DNA from 2 places in the Paenibacillus sp. FSL R5-0623 genome. Region 2 is predicted to be linked to the other one. Evidence: riboswitches for the same ligand, from Rfam matches in the RefSeq annotation. Region 2 holds a riboswitch; the other holds the start of a gene.
What was found. A riboswitch is a leader RNA that binds a small molecule or an ion and turns the genes downstream of it on or off. The one in region 2 is predicted to bind ZMP and ZTP.
Positions count from the first base shown of each region.

Region 1: it holds a riboswitch for ZMP and ZTP, as region 2 does, so the genes downstream of both, MKY92_RS27725 (TIGR01440 family protein) here and MKY92_RS08265 (DJ-1/PfpI family protein) in region 2, are expected to answer to the same signal.

Region 1 covers NZ_CP150233.1:6,324,277-6,334,693, forward strand. Annotated here, with positions in the region: gene wecB (UDP-N-acetylglucosamine 2-epimerase (non-hydrolyzing)) at 9-1,166, opposite strand; gene upp (uracil phosphoribosyltransferase) at 1,205-1,834, opposite strand; gene glyA (serine hydroxymethyltransferase) at 2,261-3,508, opposite strand; gene MKY92_RS27725 (TIGR01440 family protein) at 3,727-4,320, opposite strand; ZMP/ZTP riboswitch at 4,462-4,543, opposite strand; gene MKY92_RS27730 (low molecular weight protein arginine phosphatase) at 4,640-5,212, opposite strand; gene MKY92_RS27735 (manganese efflux pump MntP family protein) at 5,271-5,831, opposite strand; gene MKY92_RS27740 (L-threonylcarbamoyladenylate synthase) at 6,006-7,244, opposite strand; gene spoIIR (stage II sporulation protein R) at 7,426-8,085, opposite strand; gene MKY92_RS27750 (FtsW/RodA/SpoVE family cell cycle protein) at 8,342-9,562, opposite strand; gene MKY92_RS27755 (FtsW/RodA/SpoVE family cell cycle protein) at 9,834-10,417, opposite strand, start outside.
Region 2 covers NZ_CP150233.1:1,779,970-1,790,386, forward strand. Annotated here, with positions in the region: gene MKY92_RS08235 (class I SAM-dependent methyltransferase) at 82-759, shown strand; gene MKY92_RS08240 (hypothetical protein) at 766-1,206, shown strand; gene MKY92_RS08245 (hypothetical protein) at 1,228-1,767, shown strand; gene MKY92_RS08250 (GNAT family N-acetyltransferase) at 1,776-2,315, shown strand; gene MKY92_RS08255 (YfiT family bacillithiol transferase) at 2,364-2,888, shown strand; gene MKY92_RS08260 (GNAT family N-acetyltransferase) at 2,923-3,438, shown strand; ZMP/ZTP riboswitch at 3,489-3,570, shown strand; gene MKY92_RS08265 (DJ-1/PfpI family protein) at 3,631-4,233, shown strand; gene MKY92_RS08270 (GNAT family N-acetyltransferase) at 4,245-4,718, shown strand; gene MKY92_RS08275 (VOC family protein) at 4,894-5,277, shown strand; gene MKY92_RS08280 (class I SAM-dependent methyltransferase) at 5,497-6,216, shown strand; gene MKY92_RS08285 (SDR family NAD(P)-dependent oxidoreductase) at 6,266-7,030, shown strand; gene MKY92_RS08290 (response regulator transcription factor) at 7,222-7,911, shown strand; gene MKY92_RS08295 (sensor histidine kinase) at 7,908-8,912, shown strand; gene MKY92_RS08300 (ABC transporter ATP-binding protein) at 9,029-9,784, shown strand; gene MKY92_RS08305 (ABC transporter permease) at 9,781-10,417, shown strand, end outside.

The DNA of each region.
Region 1 (10,417 bases), 2.4 Mb from region 2:
AAAATGTATTATTTTTTGAATTTTCTGTGAAATGATTCCGGACGCTCACTATTTACACCGAAATGATGCAAAATCGCATTGACAATTCTTTCCGAAGCATGTCCATCACCGTAAGGATTGGCAGCCTGGCTCATGCTTGCATACAGGGTTTTGTCTGTAAGCAGAGCTTTCGTCCGTTCATACACACGTTCCTCTTCGGTACCTACCAATTCCAGCGTTCCGGCTTCAATACCTTCCGGGCGTTCTGTTGTATCGCGCAATACGAGCACAGGCACACCAAACGAAGGTGCTTCTTCCTGCAAACCGCCTGAATCGGTCAAAATCAAGTGAGTGTGCGGGTAAAAGTTATGCAAATCCACCACGTCTAGTGGATCAATTAATTGAATACGGGGATGATTCCCCAAGATCGCGTGAGCCGGCTCCTTCACAGCAGGACTTGGATGCACCGGGTACACGATGGCAATATCTTCGAATTCGTCGGCAATCCGTTTGACGGCCTGGAAAATGTTGCGGTGAGGCTCGCCTTGAGATTCACGGCGATGAGCTGTCATCAGCACAAGGCGTTTGCCTTGGGCCCAATCAAGTACCGGGTGTGTGTAGTCCTCCCGTACTGTATATTGAAACACATCGGTTACCGTGTTGCCTGTGACGTACGTACTAGACTCTGATTTATTTTCTTTGGCAAGATTGGAAGAAGACCAATCCGTAGGCGCAAAGTGTAGATCAGCGAGTACTCCCGTCAGCTGACGGTTCATCTCTTCCGGATATGGAGACAGCTTGTTCCACGTCCGCAGCCCCGCTTCCACATGCCCTACCTGAATCTGTTGCAGGAATGCTGCATAGCTCGCTACAAAGGTAGTTAATGTATCCCCGTGAACCAGTACAATATCCGGCTTAGCTTCGGCTAACACTGGCTCCAGGCCGCCAAGCACACGAATTGTAATTTCATTCAATGTCTGACGGTCCTTCATCACATCCAGATCATAATCGGGATGAATGTCGAAAACTTCAAGTACCTGATCCAACATCTGGCGATGCTGCGCAGTTACGCAAACAATAGATTCAATAGACTCAGGGTGTTTTTGCAATTCCAAAATTAGCGGAGCCATCTTGATGGCTTCCGGACGCACCCCGAAGATCGTCATAACTTTAATTTTGTTGGACATTCGAGCAAAGCCCCTTTTCTACTCCGCATGCAATATGCTTATTTAGTGCCGTATAGACGGTCTCCTGCATCTCCAAGCCCTGGAACGATATAACCATGATCATCCAGACGGTCGTCCAATGCTGCTACATAGATGTCCACATCGGGATGTGCATCTTGCACAGCTTTTACGCCTTCCGGTGCTGCAACCAGGTTCATCATCTTGATTTGGGTACAGCCACGTTTTTTGAGCACGTCAATAGCTGCAATTGCCGAACCACCCGTTGCCAGCATCGGATCAATTACAATCAATTGACGCTCTGTTACGTCTGTAGGCAGTTTGGTGTAGTATTCTACCGGTTGCAGTGTTTCCGGGTCACGGAACAGACCAACATGTCCAACTTTTGCCGCTGGCAACAATTTCACAACGCCATCCAGCATTCCGAGTCCTGCGCGCAGAATCGGCACCAGTCCGAGCATACGTCCAGAGATAACTTTACCTTGTGTTGCAGCTACAGGTGTCTGTACATCAATCGTTTCCAGTTCAACATCTCTTGTAATCTCATAAGCCATCAACGTTGCTACTTCATCCACCAATTCACGAAAATCTTTCGTATTCGTACGCATGTCGCGTATAAACGTCAGTTTGTGTTGAATCAAAGGGTGATCACATATTACTAATTTTCCCATCTAATTTGTCCCTCCGGTAAGTTCTTCATGTTCAGCATTTCCAAATATACCTAGCCACCATTCATGGGCTCGATAAATCCTGTATATTATATCATCACCAACAACGAATTACACCATCAAAGGGCACCCAATCATTACAGAATACCGAATCCTATAAAAAACAGGACCGGAAAATGATCCATCCGGTCCTGTTTTGCTCATGTTGTTATGTCGTTGAGTATGTTCAAAAACGTGTAACCACTGATAAATCCTCCGCAAACCGAATGACCTTCCGATCGCTGTTATCCCCTGATTTCTTTGATCCAATTATAATTGTTGAAATCTGGGGATAAAGGCGAGCGCTACGCTTCTTCAGGTTCTTTCGGTTTGCTCCGTCCGAGTGTTTACATTGAAAAACTCAAATACAAACACCATGAGCAAAGTTTTTTAGTATTTAAGATCTGTATAGAGCGGGAATTGGTCTGTCAGTGCAGTCACTTCTGCACGGGCTTCATCCAGCTTCGCTGTATCTTTTGGATTTTTCAGCGTTTTGGCAATGATCTTACCAATCGCTACCATCGCTTCTTCGTTCATGCCACGGGAAGTTGCAGCAGGTGTACCAATTCGGATACCGCTCGTCACAAACGGGCTTGTAGGGTCGAATGGAATTGCATTTTTGTTCACGGTAATACCGATGGAATCAAGCACATGCTCAGCTTCCTTACCTGTGATGTTCACACTGCGTGTGTCGATCAGCATCAAGTGGTTATCTGTACCACCGGATACGATGTTCAATCCTTCAGCGATCAGTGTTTCAGCCAGAACCTGTGCGTTTTTCACAACGTTCTGTGCATATGTTTTAAATGAAGGTTGCAAAGCTTCTCCGAATGCTACCGCTTTGGAAGCGATCACGTGCATCAGAGGTCCACCTTGGGAACCTGGGAATACCGCTTTATCAATCGCTGCTGCCCACGCTTTGCGGCACAGAATCATACCACCACGAGGTCCACGCAGCGTTTTGTGTGTAGTTGTTGTTACGAAATGCGCATGTGGAACCGGGTTTGGATGCAAACCAGCAGCAACCAGTCCTGCGATGTGAGCCATGTCCACCATGAACAAAGCGCCTACATCATTGGCGATGGAAGCCAGCTTTTCAAAATCAATGGTACGTGGATATGCACTTGCACCTGCAACGATCAGACGAGGGCGGTGTTTGAAAGCCGCTTTGCGTACTTCATCATAATCAATCAAGAATGTATCTTCCTGTACGCCGTATGCTACAAAGTTGTACAGCAAACCAGATGCGTTAACCGGGCTACCGTGTGTGAGGTGTCCACCATGGGCAAGGTTCATACCAAGTACAGTATCACCAGGTTTCAACGCTGCAAGATAAACTGCCATGTTCGCTTGTGCACCGGAGTGAGGTTGAACATTCACGTGTTCTGCTCCGAACAATTCTTTTGCACGATCACGCGCGATGTCTTCAACGATGTCCACATGCTCACAACCGCCATAGTAACGTTTACCTGGATATCCTTCAGCGTACTTGTTGGTCAGAACAGATCCCATTGCTTCGATTACTGCTTCACTTACGATGTTCTCGGATGCGATCAGTTCGATGTTGTTCTGTTGACGTTTCAGTTCAAGATTCATCGCTTCCAGTACTGCCGGGTCATTCTTGCGCAATTGTTCCATGATTAAATTCCTCCCAGGTATAAGTGAAGTTATAAAGTGAAACTAATGTTTACACGAAAACGGCGAGTGCAACACCAATCTGAAGAAACGAAGTGGTCGCCTTTATCACCGGATTTCCCCTTTAAATAGGGAATAAAAAAATCTGGGGATAACAGCGATCGGAAGATGGTGATGCAATCAAAGTCAGGAGTGTAACCCAATTAGTCTTGCTTTATATGTTAGTCACAAAATGTCGAATCTGGTTGTTCTTCCATACGATACACCGCGCGTTCGCCGCCAATCAACTTCGGACGAGTCAACGCTGTGGTTACACGAGCATCTCCAACATAGCGGAGCGCTGTGCGATAGGGTACGGCTACATGCTGGAGATGCATCCCAATCATCGTCTCCCCAATGTCCAGGCCAGCATGGGCCTGCACATGTTCAGCCAGGCATGGATCGGTCAGCGAACGATATGCTGCGGATGCCATGGAACCTCCGGCTTTGGGCACGGGTACTGCGCCAACCTCGGTCAATCCAAGTCGAGTAAGCACAGAACGCTCCATTACCAGCGCACGGTTCAGATGCTCACAACATTGGAATACCGTGTCAAAACCGAACTCCTCCTGCACCTCGCGTATACCCGCAAGAAGCTGCTGTGCCACTTCAATGGCACCACTCGTACCAATCCGAGCGCCTGCGACTTCACTTGTGCTTGTACCGATCACAACGATCTGTCCAGGTCCAAGCTGTCCGGCAAGCGCCAGTTCATGCAGAATAGACGCGGTCTGTTCCTGCAATCCGGGTTGTTCCGAATCTAACTCTATAGTCATCCTATCATCGCCTCCCGATAAAATCATGCCTGCTTTCTCTTGGCTGTCCTTCGTATTCTTGCACGGCATCTCAGGTACTATTATAGCGAATAATCAGATGAAAGACGAAAAAAAGAGCAGTCTGCGGGTAACGCAGAATTGCTCTTTTGCCCAGGCGACCGGCCGTTTGTTCCGGTGCTCCATCGTGGTTATGCCCACTTCGTCGCCAGTTACACCGGATCCCTGTTTTCCCCTTCATCATAAAACAACCCGCGGCTAAAATCAACGGTTAATTTACATCACGTGTCCTATTTCTATAACCTGCCCCGCAGGATCAGATTTAACCCAGCTTATCCAAAAGCCGGTCCAACGCCGTCCGAATCTCAGCTGCAGCTATATTGTAATCATCACGACTTCCCCCAAACGGATCGGAGATGTCGAAACTTGGAATTCGTTGTCTGATCTCAATGGCTCGCTCACGCTCCGATGCCAAGATCTCTTGCCCAAGGGCACGTTTCATTTCAAGCGTTGCAAACAGGCTGTCCAACTCCTGAACATCACTTAATACCTGTTCATCATCCTCCACATATTCTTTCAATGTATAAGTTTTGTGGACTGAATCGGGAAAAACCTGCATGACATGCTGCTTATGACTCCGTGTTAATGTAAGAACCAGATCAGCCCAACCTACCAGGTTAGCGCTAAGCTGTGTGGAATGAGGTGGACCTTCAACGTTATGATCTCTCAGAACTGCTTCAGCATGGCGGGAAATCGGCATACCCGATGTTGCTGCCACACCTGCGGAACGAACCTCTACCTGAATGCCGCGCTCCGATGCCAATTTTCTCAAAAGCCCCTCTGCCATGGGGCTGCGGCACGTATTTCCTGTACATACGAATAAAATATGTTTCATTGTGTTAGCCTCCCCATTTTACATATGATGCGAATGATATGATATCTCAAGTTTTATTCTAAAATATAAACAAAAGTCCAAACGCAAGCAAGATTGCGCCACCAATAGCTTCGCCGTAATCCCCAAGATTCTGGCTCACCCGACGGCCTAATAGCAGACCCATAACCGACATCACCCCGCCACAAACACCGAAAGCAAGTACGGTCAATATCAGATCACTGCTAAACATCCCTAAGGAAACGCCAACGGAGAACGAATCCACACTTACGCTGAGGGAGAACAAAACAACGCCGAGCAGGGAACGGTGGTCCACCAGCTTGGTATCGCCTTCACGGAATGCATTCAGAATCATATGAGCACCCAGCAAAACAAGCAATCCACCTGCCGCATACGTCGTAATGTCACCGAGCAGGGAGCTGACGTATTTGCCCATATACATGCCGATGAGCGGCATGATGATATGAAACAGCGCAGTTACAATACTGATTCGCAATACATCCCGCAGCCGAATGCCCTTCATGCCAATTCCGATTCCGAGTGAGAACGCATCGAGGCCAAGCGCAATAGCCATGATCAAAATGGTTACAAACTGCCCAACATGGGCAGACACATCCCACATCCCCATACCCCCAAGTCACGTAAAGGTTCTTGTACACGATATGCGGACAAGGACCTAAACATGACCGATGAAAGGCAAACGGTGACGGATCTATGGTTGGATGCCGGCTTTATAGAATCTTGATTTTGTTTCGGAAAAAGTTAAGCAACTCTCCTGAGATATGATCAGGAGAGATTAAGAGGGTTGCTGGTTGCCAACTTGTATGAGTTGGTTACCTGCAGCCTTGAGCAGCCGATTCATGACGGCTGCTCCCAGCCCTTCGCGTGAGCAGGCTTCAGCCACTATATATGTGGCGCCTTGCTCATCGCAGCTGCGCAGCGCGGCGTATAGCCGGCGCGCTGCTTCTTCCAGCTCGCTGGCGTCTCCCAGCGAGAACACGGCATCGGCGCGGTACTGCTCCGCGTGCTCGGCGAACGCCAGCACCGCGGTGCGCTCTCCGCGCTGCGCCGCCTCTGCGAGGGCGGCGCTGATCCAGGCCGCCACCGCTGCGGGCGGCCCCTCCACCACGCACAGCGCCCCTGTGGGTGCGTAGTGCGTGTACTTCATGCCCGGCGAGCGCGGCGCCGGGCTGCCCACGCCATCGGCCCCCTCCGCGAGTAGCGCGGGGTCCGTGGCGACACGGGCGGCAACGGCGGACAGTTGTTCCGCCGTAATGCCGCCAGGGCGCAGGATGGTGACGGTATCGTCGTCACCGACTTGCACAACTGTGGACTCGACGCCCACCCCGGTGGGGCCGCCGTCCACAATGCCACCGATGCGGCCATCCAGATCCTCGCGTACATGAGACGCGAGTGTCGGACTTGGCCGCCCGGAGCGGTTGGCGCTTGGCGCAGCCACAGGGCATGCCGCCGCCGCGATCAACTGCAAGGCCACCGGATGGTCCGGCATGCGCACGGCCACCGTGTCCAGACCGGCGGTGACACGTGGTGACACTGCCCCCGGCCTAACGGGCAGCACCAGCGTCAGTGGTCCCGGCCAGAAGGCCGCCATCAGCGCTTCCGCCGTTTCGTTCACTTCCGTGACCAGCGTATCCAACTGGTCACGGTGCGCGATATGCACGATCAGTGGATTGTCGGAAGGTCGGCCTTTGGCGACAAATACAGCCTCGACGGCTGCTGTGCTACGCGCATCGGCACCCAGGCCATAGACCGTCTCGGTCGGAAAAGCCACCGTCTGACCTTGACGAATGCAGGTTGCGGCAGCCTGCAAGTCGGCGAGCGCCTGTTGATCGGCGCTCCCCTTTTTCACATCCAACCACTCATTATTACCCATTCCGTGATCGTTCTCAGCGCTCACCAAGACGCGTACATCCCACATCTCAGTGACCAGCTCTCCCGGAGCTTTCATATCACGATCTTCTCTACCATCCCTCATCTCAGAGGTGTGTTGCAATGGTTCGTTTTCTTTGCTCATATATCATCATTCCTAAACTTCAAGTAGGTTACTTCCTATCCATATTCAATATAAGTAATTATAACATACCTGTCCCAACTCGGATGCCCTTCATACTTCGCTCGGAATTTCACCACTAATTCATATCAAAAGGGCAGCTCCATGAATAGAAGTCTCCCTTTTTTGTAGTATAAATACGTTGTTATGCGAATAATCCAGTTACCCAACTCCACAGTTTCACGGCCATATCCCACAGAAAGAATCTCGCTTCCGGTGTATCTCCCTGCACAGATGCCTCGGCATCTCCTGGTTCAGCAGCTGCGGCCGATACCGTTGAAGGTTTCGCCAGTGCATCCCCAGTCCCTGCATCAATGAAGCACAGCGGCGGGAACAACACACACCACCAGTTCTGACCTTTGCCTTCGCCCAGCGTGATCCGAACCGCTTCATAATCTCCGGCAGGATAGACGGTACCCCCATACAGCTTGGTCGGGAACGGAACGGAACCCAGCTCCACCTGATACTCATAATTTAAACCACGACTGGCCAACTCTTCTCCTACTCTATTCTCAATCTCGGACAAATGCTCACGAATAACCTTGCGCGCTTCATCCAGATTTTGCGGATTCTCCAGTTCGGCTACCCACTCGCCCATCTGAGCAACGACAGCATCCCGAATCTCGCGTTTCACCAATTGATCTCCGGGTGCATCCGAGTTTGCTAGAATACGCAAGCGAATCGATTGTTCAGGAATTGCTGTGGCCGCCACAGCTGCATCCGTTTTCTGACCTTCCCACATCATGATAATCATCATAAGACATACAATAATAAGTCCAATTTGCTTTACAATTCTTCTGCTCATTCCGTTCTCCCCCTCGGCTCTCTGATCACGTTGCCTGCAACTCTCTCATGTCTATCAGTATGCCCGGTAGAGACGGAAGTAAACCTATCATTTGCAATAAATCTACTAAATCAATTCTATGATTTACATTCACTCACCAGTCATGCTAAAAAGGCTGATCTGCACCTGGTTAAAGGGCAAATCAACCTCTTCATTTCTAAGTACGATCACGTTATACACTCCACAGCTTCGCTTTTCACCTACACCGACTCAACAGTTACACAGCACTTTTTTCTTTCTTGAGCATATTCCATAAACGTTCCGACAACGGGGGTTGCTGCTCCCCGATCAGAAGTTCATCCTCCTCTTCTTGCCCGTACAACTTAATGCTCATGACTACACCGATGCAAGCCATATTAATAAGCAAAGAGGTGCCGCCGTAACTGATGAACGGTAACGTAATACCTGTGAGTGGCATCAGTCCGAGGAACGCCCCCACGTTCTCAAACACTTGATACAACAACATTCCGATAATACCTACAATGATGACGGGTCCCGCGCGATCTCTGCATGCCAGAGCAATCAGCACCATACGGTGGATCAGGATAAAGTACAACAGAATCAGTACGGATGCACCAACAAAGCCAAACTCCTCTGCGATCACAACAAAAATGGAATCAGAATACGTATAGGGGACTCGTCCACTCTGAACGGATGTTCCTTGCAAATAACCTTTGCCGATGATGCCCCCTGAACCGATGGCTAAACCTGCATTTTTCGTATGCCAGGAAGCTTTGGAGGTAGCCTTTTCCGGTACAAGCCAAGGATCAATCCGCTCCGCCCAATGCTCACGTTTTATCTTCTCAAGAAAAGTGAATACTTCATCATGGTAGAAGGTATAAGCTTTAACAAAGCCAAAAAACGTCACTCCCACAATCGCCAGTGCAATCAATGCGTGCTTCAGCCTCATATTTCCGATCCAGAATACCGCAGCCAAAATTACTACATACCCCAGCGCATTCCCCAAATCATTCTGAGCCATAACAAGGGCAAACGGAATAAAAGCCCAGCAGCCAATCGGCACAATATCTCTCCAGAACTCCAGCGTGCTTCGTTGCCTCTTCACAATTAAATGGGCGAGGAACAGGATCATAATCATCTTGAACAGCTCTGCCGGTTGAAAAGAAAAATTGTCGCCCAGCTTCAGCCAGCCATTAGCATTATTGATCGAACTGCCCAGGACATTCGCAAGGATCAATAGGATGATCCCCAAGCCATACAAATAAAACGCATATTTCACGTATAACTTGTAATTCACAAGCCCGATCACAAGCACCGCGATGAACCCGGCCACATAGAAATACATCGTTTTGACATGGTGATTCGCCAGGTTGGCATCTGTCTGCGTTCCGCTATAAATCGCAAATACACTAATAATCATGAGCAACAGCATTACAAAAAGAATCACACCGTCCATCTTTTTCAACATTCTCAACATGACGCCGTCCATCCCCCTGAAATCTAGCATTCTATCATTTCCAATTGAACTCAATATTACCATTGTATAAAAATGGATGATAAAATGGAAATCAGGATCGTTTCAGGCTAAAAAGTGAACTATTCAATGGCCTGAATTTACACCGTAAAAACAATAAAAACCCCAAAACATCCACCCAATGTAACTTGGGTTGGTCTGTTCCAGGGCTCTATAGTTATCTAGCTTATATACATAAATCTGACGTGTTATTTCACGGTTTGATTCGAGAGCGTTATTGCTCCTGTTGCGACGGCTTGCGTCTTAGCAATTTCATCACCAAATCGGTAATACTTGGTTGTTCCGCAGAGCCAAGAATATCCTCGTTCTCTTCGGTGTGGACCTTAATACTCATTACAAGACCCATGCTGATCATGTTGATCATAATGGAGGTACCACCCGAACTGATAAACGGCAGCGTAATCCCTGTCAACGGCATCAGACCAATGAATGGACCAATATTAACAAAGATCTGGTAAAGCAGCATCGCTATAATCCCAACAATGAGATAAGGCCCCGCGCGATCCTTACACTCCAGTGCAATCAGCACAAGCCTGTGAATCAGGATAAAGTACAGGAGAAGCAGTACCGAGGCACCGATGAAACCAAATTCTTCCCCAATCTGCACAAAGATGGAGTCAGCATAGGCCAGCGGCACCCGATTTGACTGAATCGTCGTGCCTTCCATATAGCCTTTGCCTGTAATCCCACCAGAACCAATCGCAAGCTTTGCATTATACGTCTGCCAGAGTACATCTCTTGAGGTCAGCTCTGGTACAAGCCAAGGGTCAAAACGATCCGCCCAGTGCGAACGTCCAA
Region 2 (10,417 bases):
TATATCGCATATCCAAACAGGAGAATCGACGTACCTATGTCGAATGTTTAAATAAAGGGATTTTTTGTCAGGAGGAACTCTATGAGCATGGAATGGTACGATATGATTGCACGACGTAATGGAGGATACAAGGGTAGAGCTTTATATACGCTGGACGGTAACTCTGCTGAAGATATTTTTGAAGAGCGGTTGATTAAGCTTCTGCCTCAGTATACATCCGTGCTCGATGCAGGCTGTGGACATGGGGAGTTTACGTTGAAAATGTCGGAACATACCGATCACATTATGGGGTTTGATAATTCGGAAGAGATGATAAAGATAGCCCAAAACAGTCTTCATTCAAGCACGATAACAACTGTGGAATTTGTCTGTGTCAGCACAAAAGAAAAGATGCCATTTGAAGATAAGCAATTTGGTCTGATCTATGATCGCAGAGGTCCAACTTCCATTATTGAGCATGGGAGATTGCTGCAAAAGGGTGGAGTCATGATTGGTATTCATACGGATATAACAAAGGTACGTGAGCGTTTGGAGAGAAATGCATTTAAGGAGATCAAGATTGAGGAATATAACGAGGCACTTATGATTTTCTCAGATGAAAAAGAGTTTGCCATCTTTCTCTCCGATATCCCCGGAAACCCGGATTATACACAGCCTGAGTACCGGGAACAGCTGGAAGTCAAGCTGAAGGAGAACCAGGTTGATGGTAGAATTGCTGTAAGAGAATGCAAGTATATTTGGCAGGCCATAAGGAGTTGAAGCCGATTGAACACAGAATTTTCAGAACAGAAATATGGTGAAACGGGTGTCAAAACCAGCTTCGAACAGATGGCGAACGGGGAACAAAAATATAAAATGATAGCAGAAGATGGCAGTTATTATTGTAGAACTGTTGCCTCTCCCCACGGAGCATGGCAAAACAGTCATGTACATATCAACTTAACGGAGTTTTATGTGGTGCAAACCGGATGGATTGCGTATGCCAGTTATGGAGACGATCAGATGTTTTCGATTCGAGTGATGCGTGCAGGAGAGCACATCATTGTCCAACCTGGAATCCACCATAATATATACATGTCTGCACATAGCGCGATACATACCATCAAGCATGGATTGAATACCTCCAGTGATTGGACGGCATCACCTGAGTTGGATAGGTTAACTCAATCTTTAACAGAGAAGGAGCTACTCCAGAAGTATGATTAACCAGACGGGAGGATCAGACAGATGCGTAAAAGTACAATATTTTGGACTACGGGAATAACGATAATCCTCTTGGTGACTCTGCTCATATACAGCTATGTTATTCCAAGTGTGAGTGCACAGGATGTTGTGATGGCAGGTACAATCAGGCAGATTGATACGGACGCAGTTGAGGTAGAGTTAGAGATAACGCGAAAAAGAGAAGACAAGGATCGACATATGGTGTATCCTGTTGTCCCTGGATGGGAAGGGGTCACATTCACTGAAGAACAAGATGATGCGTGGTACATGCCTTCGTCTGTCGGCAGCTCCTATCTTGATCAAGTCATTCTGGAAAAGTATCTTAAGGCGCAGGGGAAAACCATGAACTCAGCTGATAATCTGATAGGATTTGCGATACCTGATGAGATAGGGAGCTACAAGTTGCGGTTAACGCTCAGATCTTCGGATGGAACGACTCAACCGCTTGAGAATCCCATGGTGTATTATGTTCACAACGAGCATTTGTTAGGGAAGGATCTGAGTTGGGTTACGGGTGAGAATCTGGAGATCAATAAGGAGTAATCCGAATGATGAATGTATATGAATCGAATGAAATTACCGTACGTTTCTTGGAAACAGAAGATGAACAACATCTGGTGAAGTGGCTGTCAGACCCGGAAGTTCTTCAATACTATGAAGGGCGTGATCGGCCGCATGACCTGGAACAGGTGAGAGAGCATTTTTACAATCAGAAAGATGATGCTACTCGTTGTATCGTTGAATATGGAGGACATCCGATTGGATACATTCAGTTCTATAAGCTTGAGGAAGAAGAACGAACGGAGTATGGTTATGGAGACACGGATGAGATCATCTATGGAACGGATCAGTTTATTGGTGAGGCAGACTACTGGAATAAAGGCATTGGTACACGGTTGATGCAGTCCATGCTGGCTTATCTGATTAATGAACAACAAGCCCGTAAAGTGGTTATGGACCCTCAATCCTGGAACTTGCGAGCGATATCCTGTTATGAGAAATGTGGTTTCCAAAAGATTAAGCTGTTGGAGAAACATGAGCAGCATGAAGGACAGATGCGAGATTGTTGGCTTATGGAATATACCCTGTAGATCCTGTTTAAAGTTATTTCGAATCATACAAACAAGGAGGAATATTGGATGGATGAAAGATTTCCAATAGGACCATTTGTACACACGGGTGAAGTTACGCCCGCGCAGAGAGAGCAGTGGATTCGGGACATTGCTGAGTTGCCTGAACGCGCACGAGAAGCGGTAAAGGGACTAAGTGAAGAGCAATTAAGTCTGCCGTATCGAGAAGGTGGATGGATGCTCAAACAGGTCATTCACCACATGGCAGATAGCCATATGAACAGTATGATACGTTTCAAGTTGGCACTGACAGAGGATACACCTACGATTCGACCTTATTATGAAGAGCGCTGGGCTGAACTGAGTGATTCAAGAGACCTAGATGTTGAATTCTCGCTTCAGATTCTGGATGCCCTCCATCGTCGTTGGGTGTTTCTGTTAAACGCGTTGACAGATGCAGATTATGCCAAACAATTTTATCATCCCTCATCGAAAGAAACGACAAGACTGGATTACAATCTGGGCATGTATGCTTGGCATGGCAAACACCATGTTGCTCACATCACATCGCTTCGGGATCGGCTGGGAATATAGCTAGAAAAAATATCTTGTTGAGGAGAAATTATCAATGAATGTACATATCAGACTATTAAATGAGAGCGATCCTGCAATCATATCAAAGGCGTTTCAGGAGCAGGGTTGGGGGAGATTTGCTGAGCAGTATACTCATTACTTGGCTGAACAACAGAATGGGGAACGCTTAACCTTGGTAGCCGAGTTGAATGGAGAATTTGCCGGATACGTGAATGTATTGTGGTATTCCAGCTACCCGTCTTTCAGGGAACAAGGTATTCCCGAAATTAACGATTTTAATGTGTTGATGAAGTTCCAGCGCCAAGGTATTGGTTCACGGTTGATGGACCGAGCAGAGGAAGTTATTCTGGAACGAACGGATGTTGCAGGCATTGGTGTAGGTGTGTTTTCAGATTATGGCAAAGCGCAAGTTCTATATGCCCATCGCGGGTACATACCAGACGGTCACGGTGTACACAAACATGATCATTACATTCAGCCGGGTGAAGAAACAATTATGGACGACGATGTTGTACTATATCTTACGAAGAAGTTAAAAGCCATGCAATAATTTCATAATATATACAATATGAAAGATGTCATGTATATTAGTTGTAAATATCTGTTATGTGTGACTGGCGTAAACGTGGAGTGAACCACGAGGGAGCACATATATTATATGCCGTACGCCTGGGCAAAGTGTTTGATCTTTTGATCAAACACTTTATTTATTATTTAGGGAACGAAAGGACTGGTGGCGGCAATGAAAATGGCGTTTGTTTTATTTGATGGAATGACAAGCATGGATTTAGCTGGATTTTATGAAGCTGTGACTTGGCTAGCGATTCTGAAAGTAAAGGAAAACGTATCATGGACATTCTGCGCAGATAAGGAGGAAATTTCGGATGACCGTGGGCTGAAAATGAAATCCGATGCAGTATTACCTCATCTAGGGGATTTTGACCTAGTATTTTTTCCTGGTGGATTATCAACTAGAACGCTTCGATTTGATGAGGATTTTATGCGATGGGTCCGAACGGCAGAAAATGTCACTTATAAAATATCTATTTGTACCGGGGCTTTACTGTTGGGAGCAGCAGGTTTCCTGAATGGAAAAAGGGCTACTACCAACTCATCTGCTTATGATTTATTGACTCCTTATTGTGCAGAAGTAATCTCAGCGCGTGTAGTGCGTGATGGTAATACGGTAACTGGTGCGGGGGTTACGGCTTCCATTGACCTGGGATTATATTTGGTCGAAATGTTAACGTCTACGGAGATCGTCCTTCAAGTTCAACAAAAACTAGAGTATCCATATTATGAAGCTGGTAATTTAAAAGATGTCTACATGCACACTAAAGGGTAGGGGATAAAAAGATGACTATTCGCCTTTTTCAAGCGATTGATCAGCCAGCGGTGCTGAAAATGATGACGGATCATCATTTTCAATTTCCTTCGTTTATACGCGATCAGTATCCTGCACGCTGGGATTCATTTTTAAAAATGACGGATGAACGTATCAGTGCTTATTATGTCATGGTTGACGAAGCAGATGTTGTCATAGGTCATGCTGGTTATATCTTTCAGTCTACTGTTAACCGGTATGAAATCGTTGGCGTTGTTACATGCAAATCACACCTTCGACAGGGAGTAGCACGTGGACTAATTACAAAAATATGTATAAAAATAGCTGAATTCGGTAGTGATGATGTCATGCTTTACACACTTGATCATGAAGAAAATGAAGCAGCGCTTGTATTTTATGAACGAATGAATTTTCAAAAAGAAGGTGTCGATATGAATTATTATACCTCGGGGCTTCATAGACTTTCACTTGTTAAAACATTATAAGGGGACTTCAAAAGACTAATTGTAGTGGAAACATAAAAGTGTACTTCAGTTTAAGTTGCATGAACTTGCAAAGAAAGATGATCAAAAAGCGGTCTTGCATGTTATACTCTATTGGAATTTGAGGAATGATAAGCAGGATGTTGAGAGATTAGATGATCAGAGGAGTGATTGATCCATGTTTAGCAAAGTCGGCCAGATTATGTTGTATGTCAATAATCAAGATGAATCACTGGCATTTTGGACTGAAGTCGCTGGATTCCACATTGTGGATGAAGTAAACCTTGACGAGGGCATGAGATGGATTGAGATTGCGCCTACCCCAGACTCGCAGACGAGTATTATTCTCCATGACAAAGAGTTCGTCGAACGGATGTCGGCGGGTGTAAATCTGGGCACACCTTCGTTAATGTTCTTCACCGATAATCTGGATCAGTTATATGCCGACTTGTCTGGTAAACATGTAACGGTCGGAGAGATAGTCGAGATGCCAACGGGGCGTGTTTTCAACTTTGCTGATAATGAAGGAAATTACTTTGCAGTTTTGGAACGGGCGAAGTAAGTTACAATTCAAAACCGCTATGCCTGTAAGCGATCGACAATCATGTCGGTCGTTTTTTGTTGGGAAAACGCTTATGTTTTGGAGTAGAAACATGCAAGGAAAATAGAGAATTACTGGGTAAAAATGTTATAATAGAGTGTGGCTGATTTATTGAAAATGACGAGGAATGAATAGTCGGAAATGAAGGTTTGGATGGAGCGATTAAGGAGGAATGTGGTTGTGGAAAAGACGATTAAAAGTGTACAGGATCTATATGATATGCTCGATGCGGACTTCAGATCTGCCAAGCAGTTTTGGGAACCTTTCTATGAGGATCGGAACAGACCCATCCCCTTTTTCCCAAACAAACCGGATGAGAATCTGGTAGCACATGTGAACGCAGGTGTGCTAAGTGGTGGCAAGGCACTGGAACTGGGGTGTGGCCCGGGCAGAAATGCGTTGTATTTAACCCGCCAAGGATATCAGGTAGATGCTTATGATCTTTCAGAGACAGGTATTGCTTGGGCTAAGGAGAGGGCGGCAAAAGAGAAACTGGACGTGCATTTTGAATGTCGATCTGTGTTCGAATTGTCCCCAGAGCAAGAATATGATCTTGTCTACGACTCGGGTTGTCTGCATCATCTGTTGCCACATCAGCGCATTCCCTACATAGAGATGGTCCACAATGCACTCCGGCCTGGAGGATACTTTGGAATGACTTGTTTTGCTCCTGGTTATGGCGATATTGGTGGGCCTGAGATCGTTATGAATGATTGGCAGGTGTATCAAGAGAAGTCGATGCGAGGTGGTCTTGCGTTCACGGAGGAGAAGCTTCGCTACATGCTGGAAGATGGCTTTGATTGTGTCGAATTCCGTGCGATGAAGGCGATGGAGCAGCAAGAACCGTGTTTTGGTGTACCTTTTCTGTGGGCCACGTTGTGGAGAAAGTTAGATTCATAAGCTTATATGGGGATATGATCGATTGAAGATAGAGGAGGAGTGTATCGGAATGGGAACGGTAACAGGAAGAAGACACTTTATCATTACAGGCACATCCAAAGGGATCGGTTTACAACTTGCAGAGTTATTATTGGCTAAGGGGGATTACGTTTACGGTATTTCACGCGGGGGTTCGGATCTGTTGGAATCAGGCGAGGAATGGAGCGGACGTTACCGCCATGTTCAGTACGATCTTGCCGACCTGAATGGGATCGATGATTTGATTACACGCATATTGGACGAAATTCCGTCTCAGGAAGCTGAATTCATTGGACTCATTAATAATGCAGCGATGCTGGAGCCACTAAGACCTATCGATCAGTGTAGTGCGGCAGAGATAAGTCAGAGTCTTAACATCAGCCTCGCAGCGCCAATGATATTGAGTTCATCTTTTATTCAACAAACAAATCACCTGTCCGCCAGACGTAAAATTGTTAATCTTTCATCGGGCTCGGGAAGTTATCCCGCGCCTTCAATGGCAGTGTACTGTACATCCAAGGCAGGCATGAACATGTTTACCCAATGTGTATCTCTGGAGCAAACGGGCCAACAGAACCCTGTTGAGATTATTGTTTTTGATCCGGGGATGGTCGATACGGAATTGCAGGCTGTTGCACGAGGCAAAAGTGCAGAGGAGTTCGCCCTTGCGGGTATGTTCAATCAAGTATATGAAACAGGACAATTAAGATCGCCACAAGATGTAGCGAAGCAGTTGATCGAGCGGATCGATGAACACAGTGATGCAAGCCATGTTATACACTCCACCGAGAGTTAATATCGTATACTTCGTTTTGCCTGTTTTCTTGTGAAGTAATAAGTATGGATACCTTTTTGATATAAGCCCAATTTCCCTGTACACTGGTAACAGCGATCGGAAGTACGATTCGTAACGGTAAAGGTGATCATGCAACAATGGAGTCTGATTACCTTATTCAACCTTAGAAGATCAGAAACGTGGTGAATCTCTTGTTTAAAATTATGCTCATTGAAGACGACGAATCGTTATTCACTGAAATCAAGGAACGTTTGTCCCAATGGTCGTATGACGTGTATGGTGTGCAGGACTTTGGCAAGGTATTGCAGGAGTACAGCGTAATTCAGCCGCAACTGGTCATTATTGATATTCAGTTACCCCAATATGACGGGTTCCATTGGTGCCGGATCATTCGTTCGCACTCCAATGTGCCGATTATCTTTTTGTCCTCACGGGATCATCCTGCGGATATGGTCATGTCCATGCATCTGGGTGCAGACGATTTTATCCAGAAGCCATTTCACTTCGATGTATTGATTGCCAAGATCCAAGCGACTTTGCGGAGGGTGTATAACTATAACACAGAGCATACTGAACTCCGAACCTGGCGCGGTGCTGCTATTGAATATGTGAAAAATACACTAACCTGCGGGGATGAATCTGTTCTGTTAACCAAAAATGAGATGTTCATCCTTAAAGTGCTGGTCGAGCACAAAAATCAGATTGTTTCCCGTGAGGACCTCATCCGGAGCTTGTGGGATCACGAACATTTCGTGAGTGACAATACGCTGACGGTTAACGTTAATCGGTTACGGAAGAAACTTGAACCCATCGGCTTGGAGCAGTACATTGAAACCAAAGTAGGTCAGGGATACATGGCAACGGAAGAGGCAGAAGCATGATCGGAAAGTACATACGAGAAAGGGCTAGTTGGTTATGGCTACTGGTAAGCATGCAACTTATTATTTTATTGGTGGGCTACCTGGACTCGTCCATTCCATTCCAATCTGTGATGTATATCGTAGGACTGAATGTGGTGGTATGTCTTGTTTTTATCTGGGCGAGATACCTGAAAGAGACCCGCTTCTATAGAAAATTGAGCATCTGGGATCATACCTATGATCTGAGAGAACTCGATATCGCCGAAAGTCCATATGAGCAGATTGTACATGAGGCGGTCAGTTCCCAGACACAGCGGTATCGTAAGGAGACGTCACACCATTTTATCGCTCTAGAACAGGAGAAGGACGAGATGTTATCCTGGATTCATGAGGTGAAGACCCCACTGACAGCGTTGCAACTGATGATCGAGCGCTTGCCAGATGACAAGTTACAGAGCCAAATGACATATGAATGGTTACGAATCCATCAGTTACTGGATCAGCAACTTCATCAGAAGCGTATTCCATTTATGCACAATGACTTGTTCATCGAAGAGACGGAACTTGAACCGGTATTGAATAGCGAGATACGAGCGTTGAAATCGTGGTGCATTTCCAAGGGTATTGGCTTTGACATGTCTTTGATGGTATCGCGCGTGCTCACAGACAGCAAATGGTTAGGCTTCATCCTCCGGCAGTTGCTGAGCAATGCGGTGAAGTATAGTGATTCATCGGATATCCTCATCGAAACGCGGGAACAGGATGGACATATTGTACTGATCATTCAGGATCACGGGCGAGGGATTGAGACACAAGATCTGCAGCGTATATTTGATAAAGGATTTACGTCTACCCGAGGCAGAATGGATGGGGCGGCAACCGGGATGGGACTATATTTGGTTCGTCAAGTGGCCCAGACGCTTCATATGAACATTCATGTAGAATCTTCTCTTGGCGAGGGCACAACCGTCACACTTACTTTTCCGCGAAAAAACGACATGGTGCATCTTGCAGGCGTGTGACAACAATGTCACATGCTTTTTGGTTTTGTTCGGTGAATCACACGATAACACTGCACATCCCGATTATGATATAGACATGAGCATTTTGCAGAAGATTTAAGAGGAGTGAGTGGGATATGTGGATACTGGAAGCCAAAAAAATTCATAAAGTCTATGGTAATAAACTGAATAAACAGGAAGTGCTGAAGGGCATTGATCTTGGAGTGAGCAAGGGAGAGTTTGTTGGTATTATGGGGCCTTCGGGTTCGGGTAAAACGACGCTGCTTAATGTACTTTCCTCCATTGATCGGGTGAGCCAGGGCACGATTGATATTGAGGGCAAGGAATTTACCGGAATGAAGGAGAAACAGCTGGCCGAGTTCCGCAAACATCATCTGGGCTTTATTTTTCAGGAATACAATCTGCTGGATACGCTAACGGTGAAGGAAAATATATTATTGCCGCTCTCCATCACGAACATTCCAAAGCAGGAGGCACACCGGAAGTTTGAACAGATCGCCCGTGAACTGGGGATATATGAACTGAAAGACAAGTATCCATCTGAGATTTCAGGGGGGCAGAAGCAGCGGACTTCGGCAGCACGAGCATTTGTCCACGAGCCGAGTATCATTTTTGCGGATGAGCCGACAGGAGCGCTGGATTCCAAGTCCGCTTCGGATCTGCTCGGCAAGTTAAGTGATATGAACAGCGCACGAAAAGCGACTATTATTATGGTTACCCATGATCCGGTTGCCGCAAGTTATTGCAGCAGAGTGATCTTTATTCGAGACGGTCAGATCTACACCCAGTTGAATAAAGGAGACGAGTCCCGGCAATCGTTCTTCAACGATATTATCAAAACCCAGGGCGTATTGGGTGGTGTACAGCAATGAGCTTGAATTATATTATCTTCCGCAATCTCAGGAAAAATCTAAAGAATTATTATCTCTATGTATTTGCGCTTGTGTTCAGTGTGGCCTTATATTTTTCCTTTGTGACGTTACAGTATGATCCTTCCATGGATGAGGTGGCTGCTTCAACAAAAGGTGCGGCGGCCATAGGTGCATCTTCAGTACTGTTAATCGTCATTGTCGGCATTTTTTTGCTCTATGCCAATACGATCTTTATCAAGCGGCGCAGCAAAGAAATTGGATTATTCCAATTGATTGGACTGACGAAAGGCAGAATTTTTGGTATTTTGAGTGCGGAGAACAGTATCCTCTATTTTGGCTCCATGGCTATCGGTGTGTTAATTGGGTTTCTTGCGTCCAAGCTGGTATTGATGATATTGTTCAAAATTCTCGGTGTGGATGCGATTACGAAACTGTATTTCTCTCCGATGGCACTGATGCAAACGGTGATTGTCTTTACGATGATGTATCTGCTCATCATGCTGATGAACTACACTTTTATCAAGAGACAGAGCATTCTCTCACTCTTTCGGGTGTCTGCCACTTCGGAGCAGCAGGTGCAGAAGATGTCGTTTGGACAGATGATTATTGGCGTCTTGGGCATTGCCCTGATTG